Regions from separate parts of the Bacillus pfraonensis genome, predicted to be linked through region 3. Evidence: predicted binding sites of a transcription regulator. Region 3 holds the regulator's gene; each other region holds the start of a gene.
The links. Region 3 encodes Rex, which represses fermentation and respiration genes when NADH is low (regulators of the CRP and FNR family bind a similar motif). Its sites were predicted from a motif close to TTGTGAAATATTTCACAA; they were not measured.
Positions count from the first base shown of each region.

Region 1: the regulator Rex is predicted to act here: its motif matches at 5,839-5,856, upstream of hcp (hydroxylamine reductase).
Region 2: the regulator Rex is predicted to act here: its motif matches at 3,468-3,485, upstream of pflB (formate C-acetyltransferase).

Region 1 is NZ_JAHCDO010000001.1:142,465-150,077, reverse strand. Features, by position in the region: gene arcD (arginine-ornithine antiporter) at 1-753, shown strand, start outside; gene KFD70_RS00740 (LemA domain protein) at 848-1,108, shown strand; gene KFD70_RS00735 (DUF8727 domain-containing protein) at 1,218-3,029, shown strand; gene KFD70_RS00730 (hypothetical protein) at 3,019-4,869, shown strand; gene KFD70_RS00725 (hypothetical protein) at 5,218-5,814, shown strand; gene hcp (hydroxylamine reductase) at 5,919-7,205, shown strand; gene KFD70_RS00715 (chromosome segregation protein) at 7,368-7,613, opposite strand, start outside.
Region 2 is NZ_JAHCDO010000024.1:26,260-33,872, forward strand. Features, by position in the region: gene pflA (pyruvate formate-lyase-activating protein) at 308-1,039, opposite strand; gene pflB (formate C-acetyltransferase) at 1,108-3,357, opposite strand; gene KFD70_RS21235 (sugar ABC transporter ATP-binding protein) at 3,772-4,587, opposite strand; gene KFD70_RS21240 (serine hydrolase) at 4,679-5,932, opposite strand; gene nagE (N-acetylglucosamine-specific PTS transporter subunit IIBC) at 6,194-7,613, opposite strand, start outside.
Region 3 is NZ_JAHCDO010000048.1:925-8,537, reverse strand. Features, by position in the region: gene groL (chaperonin GroEL) at 1-565, opposite strand, end outside; gene groES (co-chaperone GroES) at 603-887, opposite strand; gene KFD70_RS26690 (CPBP family intramembrane glutamic endopeptidase) at 1,302-2,045, shown strand; gene KFD70_RS26685 (YdiK family protein) at 2,048-2,239, shown strand; gene KFD70_RS26680 (redox-sensing transcriptional repressor Rex) at 2,268-2,897, opposite strand; gene KFD70_RS26675 (ABC-F family ATP-binding cassette domain-containing protein) at 3,082-5,007, shown strand; gene tsaD (tRNA (adenosine(37)-N6)-threonylcarbamoyltransferase complex transferase subunit TsaD) at 5,288-6,304, opposite strand; gene rimI (ribosomal protein S18-alanine N-acetyltransferase) at 6,304-6,747, opposite strand; gene tsaB (tRNA (adenosine(37)-N6)-threonylcarbamoyltransferase complex dimerization subunit type 1 TsaB) at 6,759-7,451, opposite strand; gene tsaE (tRNA (adenosine(37)-N6)-threonylcarbamoyltransferase complex ATPase subunit type 1 TsaE) at 7,432-7,613, opposite strand, start outside.

The sequences.
Region 1 (7,613 bases), on a different contig from region 3:
GGTAGAGCAAAAAATAGTCGTGATGTTGGGAAAGCAACGGTTGTTGGATTAATTTTAGTTATGTCGATCTATATTTTAATCTCAGTCCTTTCAATGGGGGCTATGACAAGGCAAGAACTCTCTATGTTAGAAACGCCATCAATGGGACATGTATTAGAACATGTTGTGGGACCTTGGGGTGCATTTGCAATTAATATTGGATTGGTTGCTTCCCTTGTCGGGACATTAATTGGATGGTTCTTACTCGTTTCTGAAATTTCTCACGTGGCCGGGAAAGATGGTGTATTCCCGAAAGTTTTTACGAAGACAAATAAAAAACAGACGCCACATGTTGCATTATGGATTTCCAATGGTGTCGCACAAACGTTGTTTATAATCGTTTTATTCTCGGAATCAACGTATCAAATGATGTATTTTATCGCGTCTACATCTATTTTACTTCCGTATTTATTATCAGCACTTTATCAGTTGAAATTAGTCGTAACGAAGGAACTAAAACGTGCGAGACTAAAAAATGGAATACTCGCTTTAATTGCTTCATTATATTCTGTATGGTTGATTTATGCAGCAGGCTTAAAAAACTTATTACTTGTCTCAATCGTATATGGGATTGGACTTGTTGTTTATATGTTTGCTCGAAAGGAAAAAGGAAATCGCTGTTTTTCTGGCATGGAGAGATATGTTATGGGTGTAATTGTGATTGCAGCAGCAGTATCACTTTATATGCTTGTAACAGGTACTATAAAAATGTAAAAAGTCCTTCTGAAGGACTTTTTTTCTTTACATACAAGGAATTTTATTTTATTCACAGAATATCTAATATATAAGATGTTTAGGAGGGATGAGAATGAAAGAAAAAGAACAATTATTAAGAATTATGGAATTGGCAAGTGATTTGCGAAAAGTATTAGTGCAAGAATCGTTTTTTAATCATCATCCCGAATTACGTGGAGCAATTGAAAATTTGGCTGGTTCTGTGGAGACTTTAGCAAGTCTGCAGCATAATAAAGATGAAAATGCTGAGGATAAACTACGATATGTACTTGCTAAAATGAAAATTGCTAACAATGCGATTATGCAGGAGAAAAAGGCTTTTCCTTCTCATTAATATAAGTTTTACTTTTTGAACCTGACGTAGTACGTCAGGTTTTTTGTTTCTAGTTTTCTTTTATAGTTCATACAATAAGAACAGCATGAAAAAAAGAAGGTGATTCGTATTGAAGTTACATAAAGCTCTCCACTCCAGTTTTATAAAGCGGATGTATCACATGAGGTTTCTTGGGAAGTTTGTTGAAGGTGAGGAAGACAAAAAAGGTACTTTTTCTGTACAATGTCTTTCACAAATCCCTTCAATCTTGAAATCGCAATTTGAAGGCGAAACATATTTATTTGAAGGGCTATATGCAAACAAAAAAAATGAGAGAATCTTTGCGGACTTGAAGAAAAAAAAGTTAGAAAGACAATTGGTACTATTTCGCCTTTATTATGAAAGAGGGAACTTGTACGTTGAATTAATATGTACAGAACAACGAGAAATCGCGGATGGATATAAGATCATTCCGTCGCCCAGATTAGTAGGATATAAAAAAAGAGAATCTTTAGAACGAAAACTAGGTAATGGATATTTATCTTTCCTTATTCCTAAATTTCCACAAGATTTCGAAGTGCCTGAACTATTATGGTATGAGGGGAGATTATATGGAAATTTATCATTAAAAGCATCCATTAGTTCAATTGCATATTGCGAACAAAAAAAGGAATGTAAATATATCGAGGTTGATAATTGGAACAAGTATATAGAAGTGAAAGCGGATGATCATTTGTATTTTGTACGAGAAAATATGTATGATCAGCTTTTAAAGAAAATCACAGAAGAAGGAAAAAGAGTGGAAGTAGTAGACATAAAAATGCAAAAAGAAGAACCAGAATGGAATGAACGTGAATCTACATTTATACAATATGTACAGGATGTAATCAATAATAAAGGATTGTATTTAGATGCAACGGATATTTTTAATTTTCATATTAGCGTAAAAACAAATCTGTTAACAATTCTTGCTGGTATCCCAGGAATCGGAAAATCAAGCTTTGTGCAGGCGTATGCCGAAGCATTAGGATTAACGTATGGAGAAGAATTATTATGGATTCCAATTTCTCCATCTTATCAAGAACCACACGATATACTAGGCTATCTGCATCCAAATGGAACATATATCGAGAGTGAAACGAAGTTAGTTCGAACATTATTAAAAGCATATGAAAATCCAAATCAACTTTATATGATTGTATTTGATGAAATGAATATGTCACATATTGAACATTGGTTTACACCATTCTTATCTATTCTTCAATTAGAAAAGAAAAATCGTATCCTTTCTTTATATGAGGAAGGAAATGAGATCGAAAATATAGTTCCATCAAAAATCGAAATTGGTGAAAATATTATTTTTATCGGAACTGTGAATTTTGATGAAACAACGAAAGAATTATCGGATCGCTTATTAGATCGAGCAAACCTCATTACACTTCAAAAAATTCCATTCTGTGAAATCAATATGCAGCAAAATCAAGGGATACAAATCCCGCCACTGCAAGTTACAACAGGAGAATTTCGTATGAATTGGTTACGAAATAAAGAGATAATTGATGTGTTTTCTGAAGAGGAATTAGAACTACTAGACAAATTACATGGCTTAATATCATCACATGACGCATCGAAAGGTGTTTCTTTTCGATGTGCTGCTGCGATTGCAACTTATTTGCAAAATATCCCCCAAAAAGATAATCAATCTTATATGATTAGCCGAGAAGAAGGCTTTGATTTGCAAGTAAAACAACGTGTTTTAACAAAATTACGTGGTACGGAAATGACAATTGGTCCACTTCTTCGTGAAGATGAAAAGAAAGGTCTATCGCTGGTAGCATTATTACAATCGCCACTTGCGAATTGTGTCTCGGCATTTGAACATTCTCTAGCTTATATAAGACAAAAACGGCGTGAATTGGAGTTGTATGGGTATGCCAAATGAGGAGGAACATGCGACGGAAATTGTAGACACAAAAGATAAGCTCCCGTTTGTATTAAAATTAATTATTGGAACGGAAGGGAAGGGAGACTTTGTATTTTTGAATCGTCTTTGTAAACGCACAACAACAATAGCGCATTGTGTTTATAAAGTGCAAGAATTAAAAGCATTACGCTTGATGTTACATTGCCAAAAGCCGGTTCGTGTCACTTTTATATGGAATAAAGTGTATGAAGGGCAAAAAGACAAGAAAGAATGGCAATATGAATTGCATGAAAAAAAACAAAAAGTATTATTATATGAACATGGAAAAACAGATTTTTTTTATCCCTGGCGCTGCGGTTTGTATCATTTTGAGGTGCAAGTGGAAGAAGACGTATATTATGGAGCGTTTCAAATTGTCCCTAAAAATTTTGTTGATGATCAATTCGAAACGATTCAAAATTATGTGAAGTCCATTTTGAATGAAATTATGCTAGACCGCGGTTATTATAAAAAGACATTCTCAACACTAATTGATATTGAAGACTCTTCTTATTTAATACTACTTCGAATGCTGCCACAAAAAATGAAAAAAATAAAACAGCTTTATAAAAAAGTTGAAGAGAGCACTAGGTATATAGATAGGTATGAGTGGGAAATAAGGGAACGAAAAGCGACGATGAAAAGTGTGATAATGAGCGAGAAAAAGCCTTATGCTAAGCATTATAACCGTAGATTTATAGAACAAATAAATAGTTTGGAGAATGCTTTTCTGAAATTTACAACGAAACAGTTTTATCAATATTTGCTTGAAGCGCAGACATTCTTACAAAAGACAATTGAAATATTAGAACGAGCAACGCATACAAAAAAAGAGGAATATCAATCTGTGAAAACAATTATGAAAACCATTGAAAGAAACGGATCTGTAACAGACAGGGAGAAGCAAAAATATCGGAATATTCATTTGCTGAAAGAGGCAGACTTACGGAAAGCGTCCGTGAAAATACAAGAGTATAAAATTTTAAATCATATTGTACATCAAGCTGTACTGTACTTTCAAAATTTGTTGAATTCTCCATTCTGGAGAGGCGTTTCTGAAAAAACAAATATAACTATGCATGCTTTACCTGTTACACACAGGCAACTATTATATCATTTAGAGTTTCTACCACGTTATAATCAACAATCTCCAGCTTTATTATTTGTTTATAAACCCACGTTTTTAGTGTATGAGTATTATGCATTTTTCATCATTATTTCTCTATTGCAACAGTTAGCATTTAAAGATGAAATTCCACTGCGTGAACAAATTCAAACCTATTTTTATTTGGATGGTTTGCAAGACGGCACAACAATTGTTTTAAATCGTGAAAACATCCAAATCCATGTAGCGTTTAATGATCTTATTGAAACGCATCCGCTTATTGCACTTAGTAAAGGTAGTCATTTTTATAATGGAGAAGATACGAAAAAGCCAGACATTCGTCTAGATTGTTATGTGAAGCAAGGAGAACGTTATGAGTACCAATCGTCTATTATTATTGAAGTGAAATATAGTCCGATGTTTAATATTTTTCAGCCTGTAGGTAATACAAAAGCAACAGAGCAAATGTACAAATATTGGTCCATTAAATATGTGGAAGAACAAGATGGAAAACGTATTTTTCATCGAAGGGCAATCCATGAAGTGATTTGCGTATACCCAGGCAGTCATATGCATGGGAAGAAAATAGAAGCTGGTTGCGGAGTCTTTTTGCAATTATATCCATATAAAACGAAGCAAGGAGAAGAGAAATTAGCTGGAAAACACGGCCTTGTGCAAATTTTTGAGAAGTGGTTAAAAAATATTGGAACATAAAAAGAAATCCTCCTCTGTGGAAAGGGTTTCTTTTTGTGTAGGTAAATTAAATTTTGCAGTAAGGAAAATGATAGTATTTTTGAATTGGTGTACTTTATATGAATAGTTAGACATACACTTTATGAGTAAAGACAGTCTAGTGTTTCATACAATTTTGATGAATGTAAAGTATTTTTAAGTATTGTAAAAATTTCACATGAATCTAAAACTTGAATAGGAGATTGCTTTGTTTTATAGAATATATTAATTTAGTAAATATTTTTAGTTGCATGCGGAGATTTGTTCTTATATGATATATGATGAAAGCGTTATCAAAATGTAGAACGGTGATGGGAAAGGCGGGAAAATATGTTCCAGCGTGTTCAAACAAAGGAAGAACATTTTTGGTTCGAGCAACTGTGGGGAGATTTTTGTGAAGAGAGAGAGTTAATGTTTGTAGAACGTAATTTAAATCCATCACGATTTTTATTAATAGAAGGTGGGCATGCTATCGGTACAGTAGAGTGTATTCGATATACGACACCTGAACATTCTAATTCTGAGTTTTTCTATCCGTTTTCTGAAAATGAATTGGTGAAAGGGTTAAAAAATGTTTATGAAATAGGAAAGTTAAGTATTGTGAAAACGTCGCGCGGGAGAGGACATTTCAAAAGGTTAACAGCTATTTTATTTATACACGCTTTAGAAACGAAAGCTGAGTGGTATATTGCTGTTGTTACAAAAAGAATGTATATGTATTTACTTACACTTGGTTTTCCAATTGAGCCAATCGATGATCCGTTTCCTTTTCATGATACATTGCAAGGGGTACCTGTTCGGATTCATGCTCGGAAAGGATTAACGCATTTGTATTCTTTAAAAGAATTTCGAGATGTTATTCAAGGGAATGCTCATGCCCAAGCATTAATAAAAGAAAACAGTAAAAATATTATGTTAACAAGGTGAAGTGTCACAAATTCTTATAAATTATTGTGATTGATATCACATCCTTTTCTCTTCATGTATATTACGCTTTAGTTGTAATGATTGATTAGGAAAGGGTGGGGGATATGTTTTGCTATCAATGTGAACAAACGCCAACAGGTGGATGTAAAATAATCGGTGTTTGCGGGAAAAATGAAACAATTGCAAGTTTACAAGATACGATTGTATTTGGATTAAAAGGAATTGCTGCTTATCGTACTCACGCTGCGCAGCTAGGGCATACAGATCCATTTGTAGATGCTACAACTCATGAAGCGTTATATATGACATTAACGAATTCTAACTTTAATGAACAAGAACATATTGATATGGCTATGAAAGTTGGAAAATCAGCTTTAAGAGTGATGGAGTTGTTAGATGAGGCACATACGAATCATTTTGGTGTTCCAGAACCTGTTCAAATTACACAAAATCGAGTAGAAGGTAAGGCAATTGTTGTTACGGGTCATAATTTATTTGCATTAGAGGAATTATTAAAGCAAACAGAAGGAAAAGGAATTAATATTTATACGCATTCAGAAATGCTACCAGCACATGGATATCCACAGTTGAAAAAATATAAACATTTAAAAGGAAACATTGGTAAAGCATGGTATGACCAGCGACGTCTCTTTGAAAAATTTACCGGCGCAATATTAGCTACAACGAACTGTGTTATGCCAATTAAAGGATCGTACTCTGATCGCTTCTTTTCATATGATATTGCCGGACTTGAAGGTGTACAGAAAATTGAAAATGATAATTTTGCACCATTGATTAAAAAAGCATTAGAGCTTCCTGCAGTACATATGGAGTCGGATGAACAGCTCGTAACAGGTTTTCATCACAATACAGTATTATCATTAGCACCAGAAATCATCCAGGCGGTAAGAGAAGGGAAAATTAAGCGCTTTTTTGTCATCGCAGGTTGTGATGCTCCAGGTAAAGGCGGCGAGTATTATCGTGAATTAGCAACGTCACTTCCACAAGAAACGGTTATATTAACAACTTCGTGCGGGAAATTCCGTTTTAATGATGTGGATTATGGTGTGGTACCAGGTACGGAAATCCCACGTTACATTGATCTAGGGCAATGTAATAATTCTATCTCTACAATAAAAATAGCAGCGGCTTTAGCTGATGCTTTTCAATGTGAAGTGAATGAATTACCAGTTAGTATTGTTTTATCTTGGTTTGAACAAAAAGCGGTGGCAATTTTACTTGGACTATTTAGTCTTGGAATTCAAGATATTCGTATCGGTCCAAAGGCACCTGAATTTATTTCACCTGGTGTGCTTAATGTATTACAAGAAACATTTGGTTTAAAACTTATTACAACTGCAGCAGAAGATATGGACATGATGTTATCGTAACAAAAAGGATGTCTTAATGAGACATCCTTTTTGTTATACAGTAAAACTTCCATTAGCGGAAGTTTTTTCGTTTGTCACCTCAATCGGATTACATAAAAAAGCGCATGATATGTGACTAGGGGGGAGTCAATTATCATGCGCGAATCAACGTTTAAAAAAGAACTAAAATCCAAATATACTGAAAATCATTTTGCGACGTTTCGGTTTTTCTTTTCGTTCATAAGTTGGTGCGATATCAGTTTTGATATCAGGTGTGATGTAAAGTGGTTCTTTTTTTTCAAGAGCAGCCTCTAATTTTTGAATTCTATTCATCATTTCTTCCATTTCTCTGCGATGTTGTAGCAATTGATAATTGACGACGTCATCCGCTTTATCTTGCATTTTTTCTTCTATATGATTTAAACGGTG
Region 2 (7,613 bases), on a different contig from region 3:
TTAGCTATGTACCTGTCGTGGATATGCAAAGCATATAAGATTGACCCCTTAATCCTATCTGTGCTCATATCTTTATATTATACTTTCCTATAAGAGCTTTCGCAATAACTTACAAATGATCATACTTCATGATACTCGCCCTGCTACTTCTTAATTCTTGTTACTATTTGGTTTTCCCTTTACAATTATGTAAATTTATCCTCTTATTTCTTTACAAAAATATGGATATTCTACTTTCAGTATACTCTTTTCTTCAGATATACTCTAGATTTTATGAAAAGAAAACAAAAAGTCTAATCCATTTGGATTAGACTGCTTGTAAAATATTTTTTGCATTTTGAACATTTTTTTCTGTTGGAGGTTCTACACCTTCAAGAGGATACTTATGTCCAAGGGCTTCCCATTTATATACACCAAGCTTATGATATGGTAAGACTTCTACTTTCTTTACGTTAGAAAGACTTTGAATGAAGTTAGATAATCTCTGCAAATCTTCTTCACTATCAGTAACACCTGGAACTAATACGTGTCTCACCCAAATTGTTTTTTGTTTATTAGATAAATAACGAGCAAATTGTAAAATGTGTTCGTTCGTTTTACCAGTTAATTTACGGTGCTTTTTAGAATCGATATGTTTTAAATCTAATAATACTAAATCTGTATAGTCCATTAAAATATCTAGTTTTCTTTGGAACTCTGGTTCTTCAGAATAGCAACCGCCTGAAGAATCAATTGTCGTATGAATTCCGATTTCTTTACATTTCTTAAATAACTCAATTAAAAAATCTAACTGCAGTAAAGGTTCCCCACCACTCACTGTGATGCCGCCTCCGGAAGCTTCAATAAAGGGAAGGTAACATGTAACATCCTGCATCACTTCTTCAACTGTTATTTCTTTTCCTTTACCAATTTCCCACGTATCAGCATTATGACAATATTGACAGCGTAATAAACATCCTTGTGTAAATATGACATAACGAATTCCTGGGCCATCAACAGTACCACAAGATTCTACAGAATGAATTCTTCCTTTTACCATGTTACTTCCTCCTTTATTGAAACAGCTTCCCTCTGCTTTTTTATTAAAAGCAGAAGGAAACTCTTTACTTACATGCTTTCATGCATTGTACGATTAATTACATCAATTTGTTGTTCACGAGTTAATTTAATAAAGTTAACAGCGTAACCAGATACTCGAATTGTTAATTGTGGATATTTTTCAGGATGTTCCATTGCATCCATTAATGTTTCACGATTAAATACGTTAATATTTAAGTGATGTCCTTCTTTCACTGCATATCCATCAAGCATAGATACTAAGTTGCGAATTTGTACATCATCTTCCTTACCAAGTGCTTTTGGAATAATTGAAAATGTATTAGAAATACCATCTTGTGCATCTTCATATGGTAATTTTGCAACAGATAATAGTGATGCTAGTGCACCTTTTGTATCACGTCCATGCATAGGGTTTGCACCTGGCGCAAATGGTTCCCCAGTACGACGACCATCTGGAGTGTTACCTGTTTTCTTACCATATACAACATTAGATGTAATAGTTAAAATTGACATGGTATGAACAGAATTACGGTATGTTTTATGTTTACGAAGCTTGTTCATAAATGTTTTTACAAGGTTTACTGCGATTTCATCTACACGGTCATCATTGTTACCGTATTTGGGGAAATCTCCTTCAATTTCAAAGTCAACTGCAATCCCGTTTTCATCACGAATTGGCTTTACTTTCGCATATTTAATTGCACTTAAAGAGTCAGCTACTACAGATAATCCTGCGATACCTGTTGCCATTGTACGAAGAACATTCGTATCATGAAGTGCCATCTCAATACGTTCATAGCTGTATTTATCATGCATATAATGAATTACATTTAATGTATTTAGGTATAAACCTGCTAGCCATTCCATTGTCATATCAAATTTATGCATTACTTCTTCATAATCTAATACTTCAGCAGTAATTGGTGCATATTCAGGTCCAACTTGTGCTTTTGATTTTTCGTCTTTACCACCATTAATCGCATATAATAATGCTTTCGCTAAGTTTGCACGTGCTCCGAAGAATTGCATTTGTTTGCCAATTCTCATTGCAGATACACAGCATGCAATACCATAGTCATCGCCATATTCCGGACGCATAATATCATCATTTTCATATTGAATTGCAGATGTATGAATAGACATTTTCGCACAGTAGTTTTTAAATTTCTGTGGTAGTTGTTTAGACCAAAGAACTGTTAAATTTGGTTCTGGTGCTGGTCCTAAATTATCTAATGTATGCAAGAAACGGAATGAATTTTTCGTTACTAATGGACGACCATCAAGTGCAATACCACCAATAGATTCAGTTACCCAAGTTGGATCACCGGAGAATAATTCATTGTAATCAGGTGTTCTTGCGAATTTTACAAGACGTAATTTCATAATGAAATGATCGACAATTTCTTGCGCTTCTTCTTCTGTTAATGTACCCTTTTCTAAATCTCTTTCAATGAAGATATCTAAAAATGTAGAAGTACGACCTAGGCTCATTGCTGCCCCGTTTTGCTCTTTAATCGCTGCAAGATAAGCGAAATATAACCATTGGAATGCTTCTTGTGCATTTGTTGCTGGTTTAGAAATATCAAAACCATGAGAAGCTGCCATTTGTTTTAATTCTTGCAGTGCGCGAATTTGTTCAGATAGCTCTTCACGTAAACGCATTGTATCTTCGCTCATTACACCGCCAGTTAAATTCAAATCTGCTTTTTTCGCTTCAATTAAATGATCTACACCGTATAACGCTACGCGGCGATAGTCACCGATAATACGCCCACGGCCATATGCATCTGGAAGACCAGTAATAACACCTGATTTACGAGCCGCTCTCATTTCCGGTGTATATGCATCGAATACACCTTGGTTATGCGTTTTACGCCAATCTCTGAAAATACGACTAAGTTCTTTATCCATTTCATATCCATAAGCTTCACAAGCTTGCTCTGCCATACGAATACCACCGTATGGTTGTAAAGAACGTTTAAATGGTTTATCTGTTTGGAAACCAACTACTTTTTCAGTATCTTTATTTAAATATCCAGGACCGTGAGATGTAATAGAAGAAACAATGCTTGTATCCATATCAAGGACGCCGCCATTATCACGTTCTTGTTTCGTTAAATCCATTACTTGATTCCAAAGTTGTTTTGTTGCTTCTGTTGCTCCCGCTAAGAAAGATTCGTCCCCTTCGTAAACGTTTACATTATTTAAAATGAAATCACGAACATCAATCTCTGCTTTCCATTTTTCACCTTTAAAGTTTGTCCATGCATTTTTTACAGTTTCTAATACTTGAGTCATCCTAATCTCCTCCATTTTTGATTAGTACAGGACTAAGATTTTTTATATAACAGCTTACACATTTAGAATACTACTTTTTTGAAAAAGCGAACGAGATAGTTGTGACATGTTTGTGAAATATTGAGCAAATTACTATACACATAGTGTTAACTCCAATTAAAACTCTTTTAAATTAACACTTTCCTTAATTGTATTTTTTTGGTATCCTTATAAATGAATCCTATTCTGTGGTATAAAGAGTCATACCCATTTCAAACTGTAATACCCTTATATCTTATTCTGTTATATTTTTTCTAAAACAGAATAGAAAGAAGTGTACCTGTTTGGTACACTTCTTTTCATAATGAATAAGATATAGCTTGTGATTAAATTAAGGCATAATCTAGAATAACGAAGATAACGTTTTAGATGTTTTTAATTTTTCAAAGTTATAATTGCAGCCACAGCGTAATATATCGCTGATTCTAATTCCGCATGTTCCGCTACAGATACTGTAATAAGTGATCCTCCACTTGCTGAGAAATATTGAACCGCTTCTAATGGAATGCCATCCTCTTTCACATCGATATAAGTGCCATCTTGCCATTTCCCCTGTTGCAATGTCGCAGATAAATCTCCTGTTACTTTCCCAATCTCTTTTCCTTCAACTGATAAGAAGCACCATTCCCATCTTGTTAAACTTAACAATTGATTGATTTCCCCAATTTTCTCTCCCATTAAGCTATAAAAGGTATATGAGTTTCGTACACCTCTTTTTTTCTTGATTACTAACAGCTCTTCTCCTAATTCATTGAATAAATAAAATTGTTGCTCATACATTCCTTTAAAGAAAAAGGATAAGATACTTTTCCATATCGTTTGAATCTGGGAATCATACTTTTCTTTGAGCATCCCCATTGTATTTCCATCTAGTCCAAAGTATGTAATTGTCGTAAAAAAATTAGTTTCCCTACGAACGACAAACCTCCGCTGATCCAACAATAGAGAGCTTTCTTTATCTTGAATGATTCTTTCTATTTTTTTCGCTCTGCTTCTTTCTATCAAACTATAAATCAGGAACATACATGCTGGTAATACAACACTTATTACTTTCAGATTCTCCTTTTCTGAACTAAAAAGTGTTCCGCTTTGATATTCCACTACAAATCCAATCATGATAATAATCCATACAATAATAGCTAAATATAAAGTTCGTCTCGCATTTCGTGCATGGTGCTTATGAATACTCATAACATCACCCTTCTCCCCATTTTTTCCATTATCTCAATAAATATATCCTTCCTCAACTCGTAAAAAAGAGACTACCCCCAAGGATAATCTCTTACACTTCAATATGCTGTAGCATTGTGTAAATATCATTATTAAGCGTACCAAATGATTTAATGTTATTTTGAATATTAGATAATAAAATAACATACACATTCCCACTTCTACTAAATCCATTTAAGCAATTCCATCCAGGCATTACACCGTGATTAGAGTAACTTCCCGGATTTACATACCAACCAAATCCATAATCTTTTTTAAATGCTGTAAACATTTGATTATAGCTTTCTTTAGATATTAGCTTCCCAGAAAATAGCGCTTCATTAAATAAATATAAATCATTTGCACTCGTATATATATCACCATTTCCATATAATTGTGACATATTTGGAATAGCAGGAACTGTCATATTATTATTTACAACCTTGTAACCAGTCGACGGATACTTTGTTTTCTCTAATTCCGTTCCGAAACCTGATTGTTTCATCCCTACAACATCAAAAATATGTTGTTTAATATACTCTTCTAACGGTTGCCCGCTAACTTTTTCAACGATGTAACCAAGTATTGAGTAATTTGAATCCGAATACTTCCATTTTTCACCTGGATTAAATAAACGTTTTTGCTGCCCAATTCGCTTCAACAATTCCTCATGAGAAATATCATCTTCTCCTGCCTCATATTCAGGAATTCCTGATGTGTGTGTCAATAGATGAACTAACTTTACTTCGTTACCCCTCGGAAAATCAGGAATATATTTTGCTATTGTATCCTCTGTTTGAATTTTATTTTGATCTTTTAGCTGCATAATCGCTGTAGCTACAAATGCCTTTGAAATTGAACCAATATAAAATGTTGTTTGTGAATTATTCGGTATTTTTTTCTCCTGATTTGCCATCCCGTATCCCTTATTTAAAAGTACTTTACCATTTTTCACAACAACTGCTGTTCCACTAAAATTTTTGCTCTTTAAATACTCATCTAACTCAGCATTCTCATTAACTTCTTGTGGCGGTTCTTCGACAGGTTTTTCCGCAGCCTTGGCTTGCTGCGTGTCTTCTAGAGGTTGTTCTGATGGTTTTTGTTCTGATGGCTTTTGTTCTGATGGTTTTTGTTCTGATGGTTTTTGTTCCGTTTCTTTCTTTACTTCTGTCGTTGCTTTTAACGTATTCTCTTTTTTAGTATGTGCAGTAATTTTTGTATATCCGAAATATACAAGCGAAAACAATACAATGAGAATGACCGTTCTTTTTATGTATGTAATCGGTCGACGAGCTCTCATACTGACACTATCTTTTTCTTCATTCATGGTTCTTTTTTCCCCTTATTCACCAATAATTTAATCACTTCATAAAAAAGTATGACCTCTAAATTTTCCTAACTAATGGAAATTTCATTTTATATCATCCTTACTTTATCATGTGACGAACATATTACCAACAAATATGTACAAAAAAGGAAAAAGAAAATTTTCAAAAGTAAGATTGGCGATAAAAATTCTATAAAAAAGAGGATGCCCTCAAAAAGGGCGATTTTATCAACCTTTTTGAACATCCTCTTTCACCATTATTTATACATGTTTTTTCATATCATCAGCTACAGATTCAACGTTTGTACCTACGATAACCTGTACGCTTGTGTTACTTAATTTCATAACACCTTTTGCACCAGCACGTTTTAATGCTGGTTCATTTACTAAGTTTGCATCCTTCACTTGTAGGCGCAGACGAGTTGCACAGTTATCAATAACTGTTAAGTTGTCTTTTCCGCCTAATGCCGCAACATAAGTTTCACCAATAGAACCTGCAACTGGAGCATCTCCCTCTTCAGCTAACTCTTCGTCATCTTCACGACCTGGAGTTTTCAAGTTGAATTTCTTAATTAAGAAATAGAATACTACGAAGTAAATTGCTGCATAGATTAAACCAATTCCCGCTAATAATAACGGTTTTGTTGCAATACCGAAGTTTAAGAAGTAATCAATCGCACCGGCACTAAATGAGAATCCATCATGAATGCCAAGCGTTGTAGTAACAAATAATGAAATACCTGTTAATACAGCATGAATACCGTATAATACTGGAGATAAGAACATGAATGAGAATTCAATTGGTTCTGTAATACCAGTTAAGAATGAAGTTAAGGCAAGACCACCTAACATACCTGTAACCATTTTACGTTTTTCTGGTTTAGCTGCTGCAATCATTGCAAAACATGCTGCTGGTAAACCGAACATCATGATTGGGAAGAAACCAGTCATAAACATACCAGCTGATGGATCTTGTGCAAAGAAGCGTGCAATATCACCATGAACAACATCGCCGGCTGCATTTGTAAAGTCACCAAGTACAAACCAGAAATATGTGTTCATTACATGGTGTAAACCAATTGGAATTAGTAGACGGTTTAATAAACCGAATAACCCTGCACCAATTGCCTCTAAGTTTACAATGCCGTGTGCTACTGCATCAATACCACTTTGGATTGTTGGCCAAATTTGACCGAATACCAATCCTAGAAGAAGCATAACAATAGAAGTAATAATTGGTACAAAACGTTTTCCTGCAAAGAACCCTAACCATTCTGGTAATTTGATTTTATGGAACTTGTTATATAATAATCCAGCAACAACCCCAGCAATAATACCGCCTAGTATGGCCATATTTATCTTTGGCGTTAACGCTGCCGCTTTTGAAACTTTTGTCATTGTATCCGCTAACTTACTTGGATCAACTGATCCTAATAAGTCTTGAACACCTTTTAATTTATCATTTAGCTCTGCAGCAGAATACCCTTTACTTAATGTATCAGTTGTATTCTTCATAACTAAATAACCAATCGCGCCTGCAAGACCTGCAGCACCACTACCATCAACCGACAAACCGATTGCAACACCAATTGCAAAAATAAGTGCTAAGTTATCAAAGATTGCTGCACCGGCCTGTGCCATAACAGGGATATCGAACACGTCTGGTTGTCCTAAACGAAGC
Region 3 (7,613 bases):
CTACTACATCTAATTCTGTTGTGAATCCTTTAGATTCTTCTAAAGTAATAACGCCGTCGTTACCAACGCGTTCCATTGCTTCAGCAATTAATTTACCTACTTCTTCGTCAGCAGCAGAGATAGCAGCTACTTGCGCGATAGAAGATTTACCTTCGATTGGTTTAGAAATCGTTTTTAATTCTTCTACTGCTGCAACAACAGCTTTTTCGATACCTTTACGAAGACCCATTGGGTTCGCACCAGCTGTTACGTTTTTTAAACCTTCACGAATCATGGCTTGTGCTAATACAGTTGCAGTTGTTGTTCCGTCACCAGCTACGTCATTTGTTTTGCTAGCAACTTCTGCTACTAATTTTGCACCCATGTTTTCGAATGCATCTTCTAATTCGATTTCTTTTGCAATTGTTACACCATCATTTGTAATAAGTGGTGAACCGAATTTTTTCTCAAGTACAACGTTACGACCTTTTGGTCCAAGCGTTACTTTTACTGCGTTTGCAAGAGTGTCGACACCGCGAAGCATCGAACGACGTGCTTCTTCACTAAATTTAATATCTTTTGCCATAATATTTGACCCCCTTGGATTTTTAAAATGTATATAATTAACCGATAACTGCTAAAATGTCACTTTCACGTAAAATCAAGTAGTCTGTACCTTCATATTTCACTTCAGTACCTGCATATTTTGAGAAGATGATAAGATCACCTGCTGCTACCTCTAAAGCAACACGCTCACCATTTTCAAGCACTCGACCAGTACCTACTGCAACAACTTTACCCTCTTGTGGTTTTTCTTTTGCAGTGTCTGGTAATACAATACCACTTGCTGTTTTTTCTTCTGCTTGAACAAGCTCAATTACAACGCGATCACCTAATGGCTTTAGCATGAACAATAACCTCCTCATTTTCCTATGTAAATTTTCTTTATTAGCACTCAAAGACTATGAGTGCTAACACACTTATAATAATAAATAATCTAAATTTCTTTTGCAAGTAAAAAAATCATAATTTTTTCGCAAATTACGATATAAACTTTTTCTATACAACAATAACAGCAATAATTCTCAAGAAAGCCTTTTTATATGAATCGGCTTTTCCACTTATCGTATGTTACAATATGAAGGATGCCATAAGTTATTTTCTCTATAGGTACTGCTTTTTCCTGTTATCTATTTCATTTTCAAATAAAGATTTACAAAAAAATAATAATACAAACAGTTATTACGTATCCCACGGCGGGATGTTCACATGTTTCCTCGCCTTATCTCATAAATTAGAGTTAGAAAGGATGGTTAACCCATTTGAAAAAACAATATTGGTGGATTATAGTTACATATATTCTGATGCAACTATCGGGAATTTTTGGCATATGGCTCCTTTTCAAAACAGGACTATATGATAATATGGCAGTTTCACGAGAGCAGAAAATGCAAATCATGGCTGGGCACTGGTCAATCATCAGCTTTTTTATTGCATTATGTATTATACTTTGGCTTCTTAGAACCGATATACGTGAAAGACATTTAGATACGAAGCGAGCTAGCATTCCTGCTACAATCGGCTGGATTTTTATCGGTTTCTTTTTAGCTATGTTTGCTCAAATACTTGCAGCTAATATTGAAATGCGATTATTAGGGATTAATCCTGGTTCTCAAAACACTCAAGATTTGATGGAAATAGCAAGAGCTACTCCATGGTTCCTTATTGTTATATCTATCATCGGTCCTATTTTAGAAGAGATTGTCTTTAGAAAGATTTTATTTGGAACACTCTATAAAAGATTTAATTTCTTTATCGCAGCCATTATTAGTTCGCTTGTTTTCGCGGCCATTCACTTTGATTTTACACACTTGTTAGTATACACTTCCATGGGGCTTGTTTTCGCTTTTCTATATGTGAAAACAAAACGAATCATCGTTCCTATTATGGCTCATGTCGCGATGAATACATTAGTCGCAATAACTCAAGTACTAGTAAGTAACGAACAAATACAAGAAATGATCAAACAAGCAGAAAAAATGCAAGGATTTATCGGAGGATTTTAAATATGAGGAACTCACCATTGTTCATGGCAGCACTGTATTTCCTTCTTGGATGTATCTTTACACGTTTCGCAATTACGAACGTTACAGATACAATTTGGAACTTTTGGACACTGCTGTTCGCTGCTATGGCAACAATTGATTTTAATTTGGCACTTCGACTTATCTTAGTCAAATTTACAAAGAAAAGGCAATAATAAAACGCAGAGGGATTTCCTCTGCGTTTTATTGTGGATAATTTTTCAAAAAATAAACGAGCGTTTGTAATTCTACAGCTAAATCAATATGATGAATTCTTATGTTTTCTGACACATTTAATCGTGCCGGTGTAAAATTTAAAATTCCATGTACATTTGTTTCGGCCAATCGATCTGCTACAGCTTGTGCAACGGTAGCAGGTACTGTTAATATTGCCACCTGTATATCATTTGTTAAACGTTCTTCTAATTCATCCAAATGATATACAGGAATTCCTCCGATTTCTTTTCCAACTTTCTCTTCATTGACATCAAACGCCATTTCAATCTTTGTATTATTATTTTTCGTGAAATTGTAATGTAAGAAAGCGGTCCCTAAATTACCCACTCCAATAAGTGCTACACGTGTTATATCATCTTGATCGAGCGTTTCTCGGAAGAATGATAGTAAATAATTCACATTATATCCATATCCCTTTTTCCCTAACGCTCCAAAATATGAAAAATCTCTCCGAATTGTTGCTGAGTCTACCTTTACCGCCTCACTCAATTCTGCCGATGAAACACGTTGCTTACCAGAAAGAGATAAATTTTGGATAAATCGATAGTATAGAGGCAATCGTTTGGCAGTGGCCTGTGGAATCTTTTGCTGATCCATGTAACCTCTCCTCTCTTCCTATCTTTGTTCACAGATTTAAAATAAATACATAAGTTTAGCACTTATGACTTTCCCTGTATAATAGAGAGAAGAATTCTCTCTTTATTTTAAACTATACACTATTTTTAGTATGATTGAGAAATATAAACATGGCAAAGTTAAGAAATTATTTGAGGTGAAAACATTGATTTTATTACAAGTGAATGGGCTTTCAAAATTATACGGTGCTGAAACAATTCTTGCAAACATTAAATTGGAAGTCCAAACAAAAGATCGAATTGCACTAGTTGGTCGAAATGGTGCTGGAAAATCTACATTATTAAAAATAATTGCCGGTGAATTATCTCACGATGGTGGAGAAATTATAAAGCCAAAAGATGTTTCTATTGGTTATTTAGCCCAAAATACAGGTTTGGAAACTTCTTTAACAATTTGGGATGAAATGCTTACCGTCTTTACACATCTGCAGCATATGGAGAAGAAACTTCGAAGGTTAGAGCAGGAAATGGGTAAGGAAGAGAACTTTTCAAATGCTGCTACGTACGAGAAATTACTCGCTGATTATGATCAATTACAGTTAGACTACAAAGATCAAGGTGGTTACCAATATGAAGCGGATATTCGCTCCATTTTAAGTGGACTTGGTTTTCCAGCGGAAACACACCAAACAACAATTTCCACATTAAGTGGCGGACAGAAAACAAGACTTGCTCTTGGGAAGCTACTATTAACAAAACCAGACTTACTCATCTTGGACGAACCAACAAACCATTTAGATATCGATACATTAACATGGCTTGAACAATATTTACAAGGCTATCCTGGAGCTATTTTAATCGTGTCCCACGATCGCTACTTTTTAGACAAGCTTGTTACACAAGTATATGAAATTTCTAATAAAGAGAGCAGACGATATGTTGGTAACTACAGTAAATATTTAGATTTAAAAGCTGCACTATATGAGCAAGAAATGAAACGTTATGAGAAACAACAAGAGGAAATCGCTAAACTAGAAGACTTTGTCCAAAAGAACATTGCTCGTGCGTCCACAACAAAACGTGCACAAAGTCGCCGGAAACAATTAGATCGGATGGAATTACTGACCAGACCATTAGGTGATTCTAAATCCGCATCCTTCCACTTTGATATCGAAAAACAAAGCGGAAACGACGTATTACAGGTAAAAGATGTTTCAATTGGATATGACAAAGAACCAATTATTGAGCATGTAAATATGCGATTAACCCGCGGTGATAGTGTCGCACTAGTCGGTCCAAACGGTATTGGGAAATCTACATTATTAAAGTCGATTGTAAATAAATTGAAGACGTTAAGCGGTGAAGTTTCTTTCGGTTCAAATGTATCTATTGGGTATTATGATCAAGAACAAGCAAACTTAACATCATCCAAGCGTGTTTTAAATGAATTATGGGACGATTATCCGCTAGAGCCGGAAAAAGAAATTCGCACGATACTCGGTAACTTTTTATTCACAGGGGATGATGTATTAAAGCCAGTATCTTCCCTAAGTGGTGGTCAAAAAGCTCGATTAGCTCTAGCAAAATTGATGATGCAAAAATCTAATTTATTAATTCTCGATGAGCCTACAAACCATCTTGATTTAAATAGTAAAGAGATTTTAGAAAACGCCTTAATTGATTATCCTGGAACTCTTTTATTCGTTTCCCATGATCGCTATTTCATTAACCGTGTCACAACTACAGTGGTTGAGTTATCAACAGAGGGAGCACAAGAATATTTAGGTGACTATGACTACTATATTGAAAAGAAAAATGAAATGATTGAACGGGCAGAATTTGAACAGCAAGAAAATGATGTACCTATTCAAAAAAGCGTTGCTCAAGAAAAATTAAGCTATCTTGAAGAAAAAGAACGTAAAAAGCAGGAACGTCAGCGTATCCGAAAAATTGAAGAAATTGAACAAAACATCGCAAAGTTAGAAGAAGAAATTGCACAATTAGAAGAGGAGCTTTGTTTACCTGAAGTATATGCTGACTACGAACGGGCTAGCGAGATTACAACAGCAAAGCAAACCAAACAAGAAGAATTAGAGAAGTTTATGGCGGAATGGGAAGAGTTACACGTATAACCCTTATATATTCATATGATAAAAACAAGGTAGTTGAAAGCCCCTCAACTACCTTGTTTATTTTTCAATACAAAAGACTATGGTCAAAGGTCTGACCTTAACACAATTATCCACAACCTTATGCACATATCCACCTTTATTATATAAACACAAAAATAACTTTTCCACATTATCCACAAATCATATAAAAGTTATAAACATTCAATACTCACAATAAAACCCATATTATCAACAGATAATATGGGTTTTATCCACAGGTTGTGGTTAATTATGTGTATAACTATGCCTCAATATCTAATCCTGGATTTGCATTTAAAGCTAATGTTGCACGTTTTCCTTGCTCATATGCAATTGTGCCCGCTGCTGCAATCATCGCTGCATTATCTGTGCACAAGGATAACGGTGGAATAATAAGCTCAATTTCTTCTTTTTTTGCAAACTCTTCCTCTAAACGTGCACGAAGTCCTTTATTCGCTGCAACACCACCAGCAAGCAACACTTGTTTTACATCATACGCTTCTGCTGCACGCGCTGCTTTCGTCACGAGTACATCTATTACACTCGCTTGGAAGCTAGCTGCTAAATCTTCTGGCGCAATTTCTTCACCACGTTGTTTTGCGTTATGCACAGTGTTGATAACTGCTGATTTCAATCCACTAAAGCTAAAATCATACGAATCCGGCTCTAGCCATGCACGAGGTAAATCAATTGTCGGCTTTCCTTCATGAGCAAGACGATCAATATGAGGTCCCCCTGGATAAGGCATCGATAATGTACGTGCAACCTTATCATATGCTTCTCCTGCTGCATCATCTCTCGTTTCACCAATCACTTCAAATGAACCATGTTCCTTCATATACACAAGCTCTGTATGTCCTCCAGATACAACAAGTGATAATAATGGGAATTGTAGTTCTTTCACTAAACGATTCGCGTAAATATGTCCAGCAATATGATGAACACCAACAAGAGGAATATTATGTGCAAATGCAATTGCTTTAGCTGCATTTACACCAATTAAAAGAGCCCCCACTAAACCCGGTCCTTCTGTTACCGCAATCGCATCAATATCTTCAAATGTAATGTTCGCTTCTTTTAATGCCTCTTCTAATACAACTGTAATTTGTTCTACATGATGACGCGATGCAATTTCTGGTACAACTCCGCCAAAACGCTTATGGCTTTCGATTTGTGAAGCGACAACGTTTGCCACTATTTCTGTTCCATTTTTAACAACTGCTACAGCCGTTTCATCACAGCTCGTTTCAATGCCAAGTATAATCGTATTTTTTTCCATTATATATTCACCCACATTACAAGACCATCTTCATAATTGTCTGTATAGTATCGTTTACGAATTCCACCATTTTGGAATCCATACTTTCGGTATAACTGTTTCGCTACTTCATTTGACATCCGTACTTCAAGGGTCATCGTTTTTGCTCCCATTTCTCTTGCTTGTTCCATTACTTCTTTCAGCAAAGCCTCCCCAAGCTTTTGACCACGATATGCCGGCAAAATGGCTATGTTCGTAATATGTGATTCATCAATAATAATCCACAATCCACAGTATCCAATTACCATACCATCTTTTTCTATTACGACATAATGTGCATATTCATTCATCGTCAGTTCACGATAAAATGAATCGGCCGTCCAAGGAGTTGCGAATGACGCTTCTTCAATTACTACAATTTGAGTAATATCATCCGTCGTCATCTTTCTAAATGTAATATCCATTTTGATAACCCCTATTTTTTTTGACTTTCTAGCCATTTTGCTTCTGCTTCTGCTAAACGGAGGTAGCTTGGAACAAATGTATGTACACTTTGTTCCTCTTTTTGTAATCCTAACAATGCTAATTCACTTGGTCTTGGGTTGTTCTTTGTGCAAGAGGCAAACACAGCTTGATCCCCTAGATATTCTACAATTGTCTCTTTATGTTGATCTACGTCATTACCGATAAATAAAACAGGTTGTCCCTTGTCTTTTAACATCTGTAACCAATCCACAATAAGAACAATCCGATCATCTTCTACAGAAGATAACTGCTCTTCTTTATATGTATACAGTCCTGTATAAATTTGCCCGCGACGTCCATCAAACAATGGACAAATAACACCATGAAAATTAGCTCCATTCGCAGCCAATGCTTCTAAGCTAGATACACCGACAATCGGTATTTGCAATGACCAAGCTAACGTTTTTGCAACAGTCACACCAATTCGAACTCCTGTATAAGATCCAGGACCAGCCGCTACAACAATTTTATCTAACTCTTTCGGTTTTACATTACATTCTTTTAAAAGTTGTTCTACCGCTGGCATAAGGCGCACAGAATGATTTTTTGTTAAATTCGTAATGATTTCCCCCATAACAGTATTTCCATCAATAAGAGAAACCCCCATTACATAATTTGAAGTATCAATTGCTAGTACTTTCATCTTGTAATAGCTCCTCACATAATCTAATATAACGTTCACCATTCGGTTCTAATACAATTTTTCTTGTATCATTACCGGTATGGAACAAGCTTATTTTTAATTTCTCATTCGGCAGAAAAGGTTCAATTAAGTGCGCCCATTCTACTACTGTTATACCTTCAC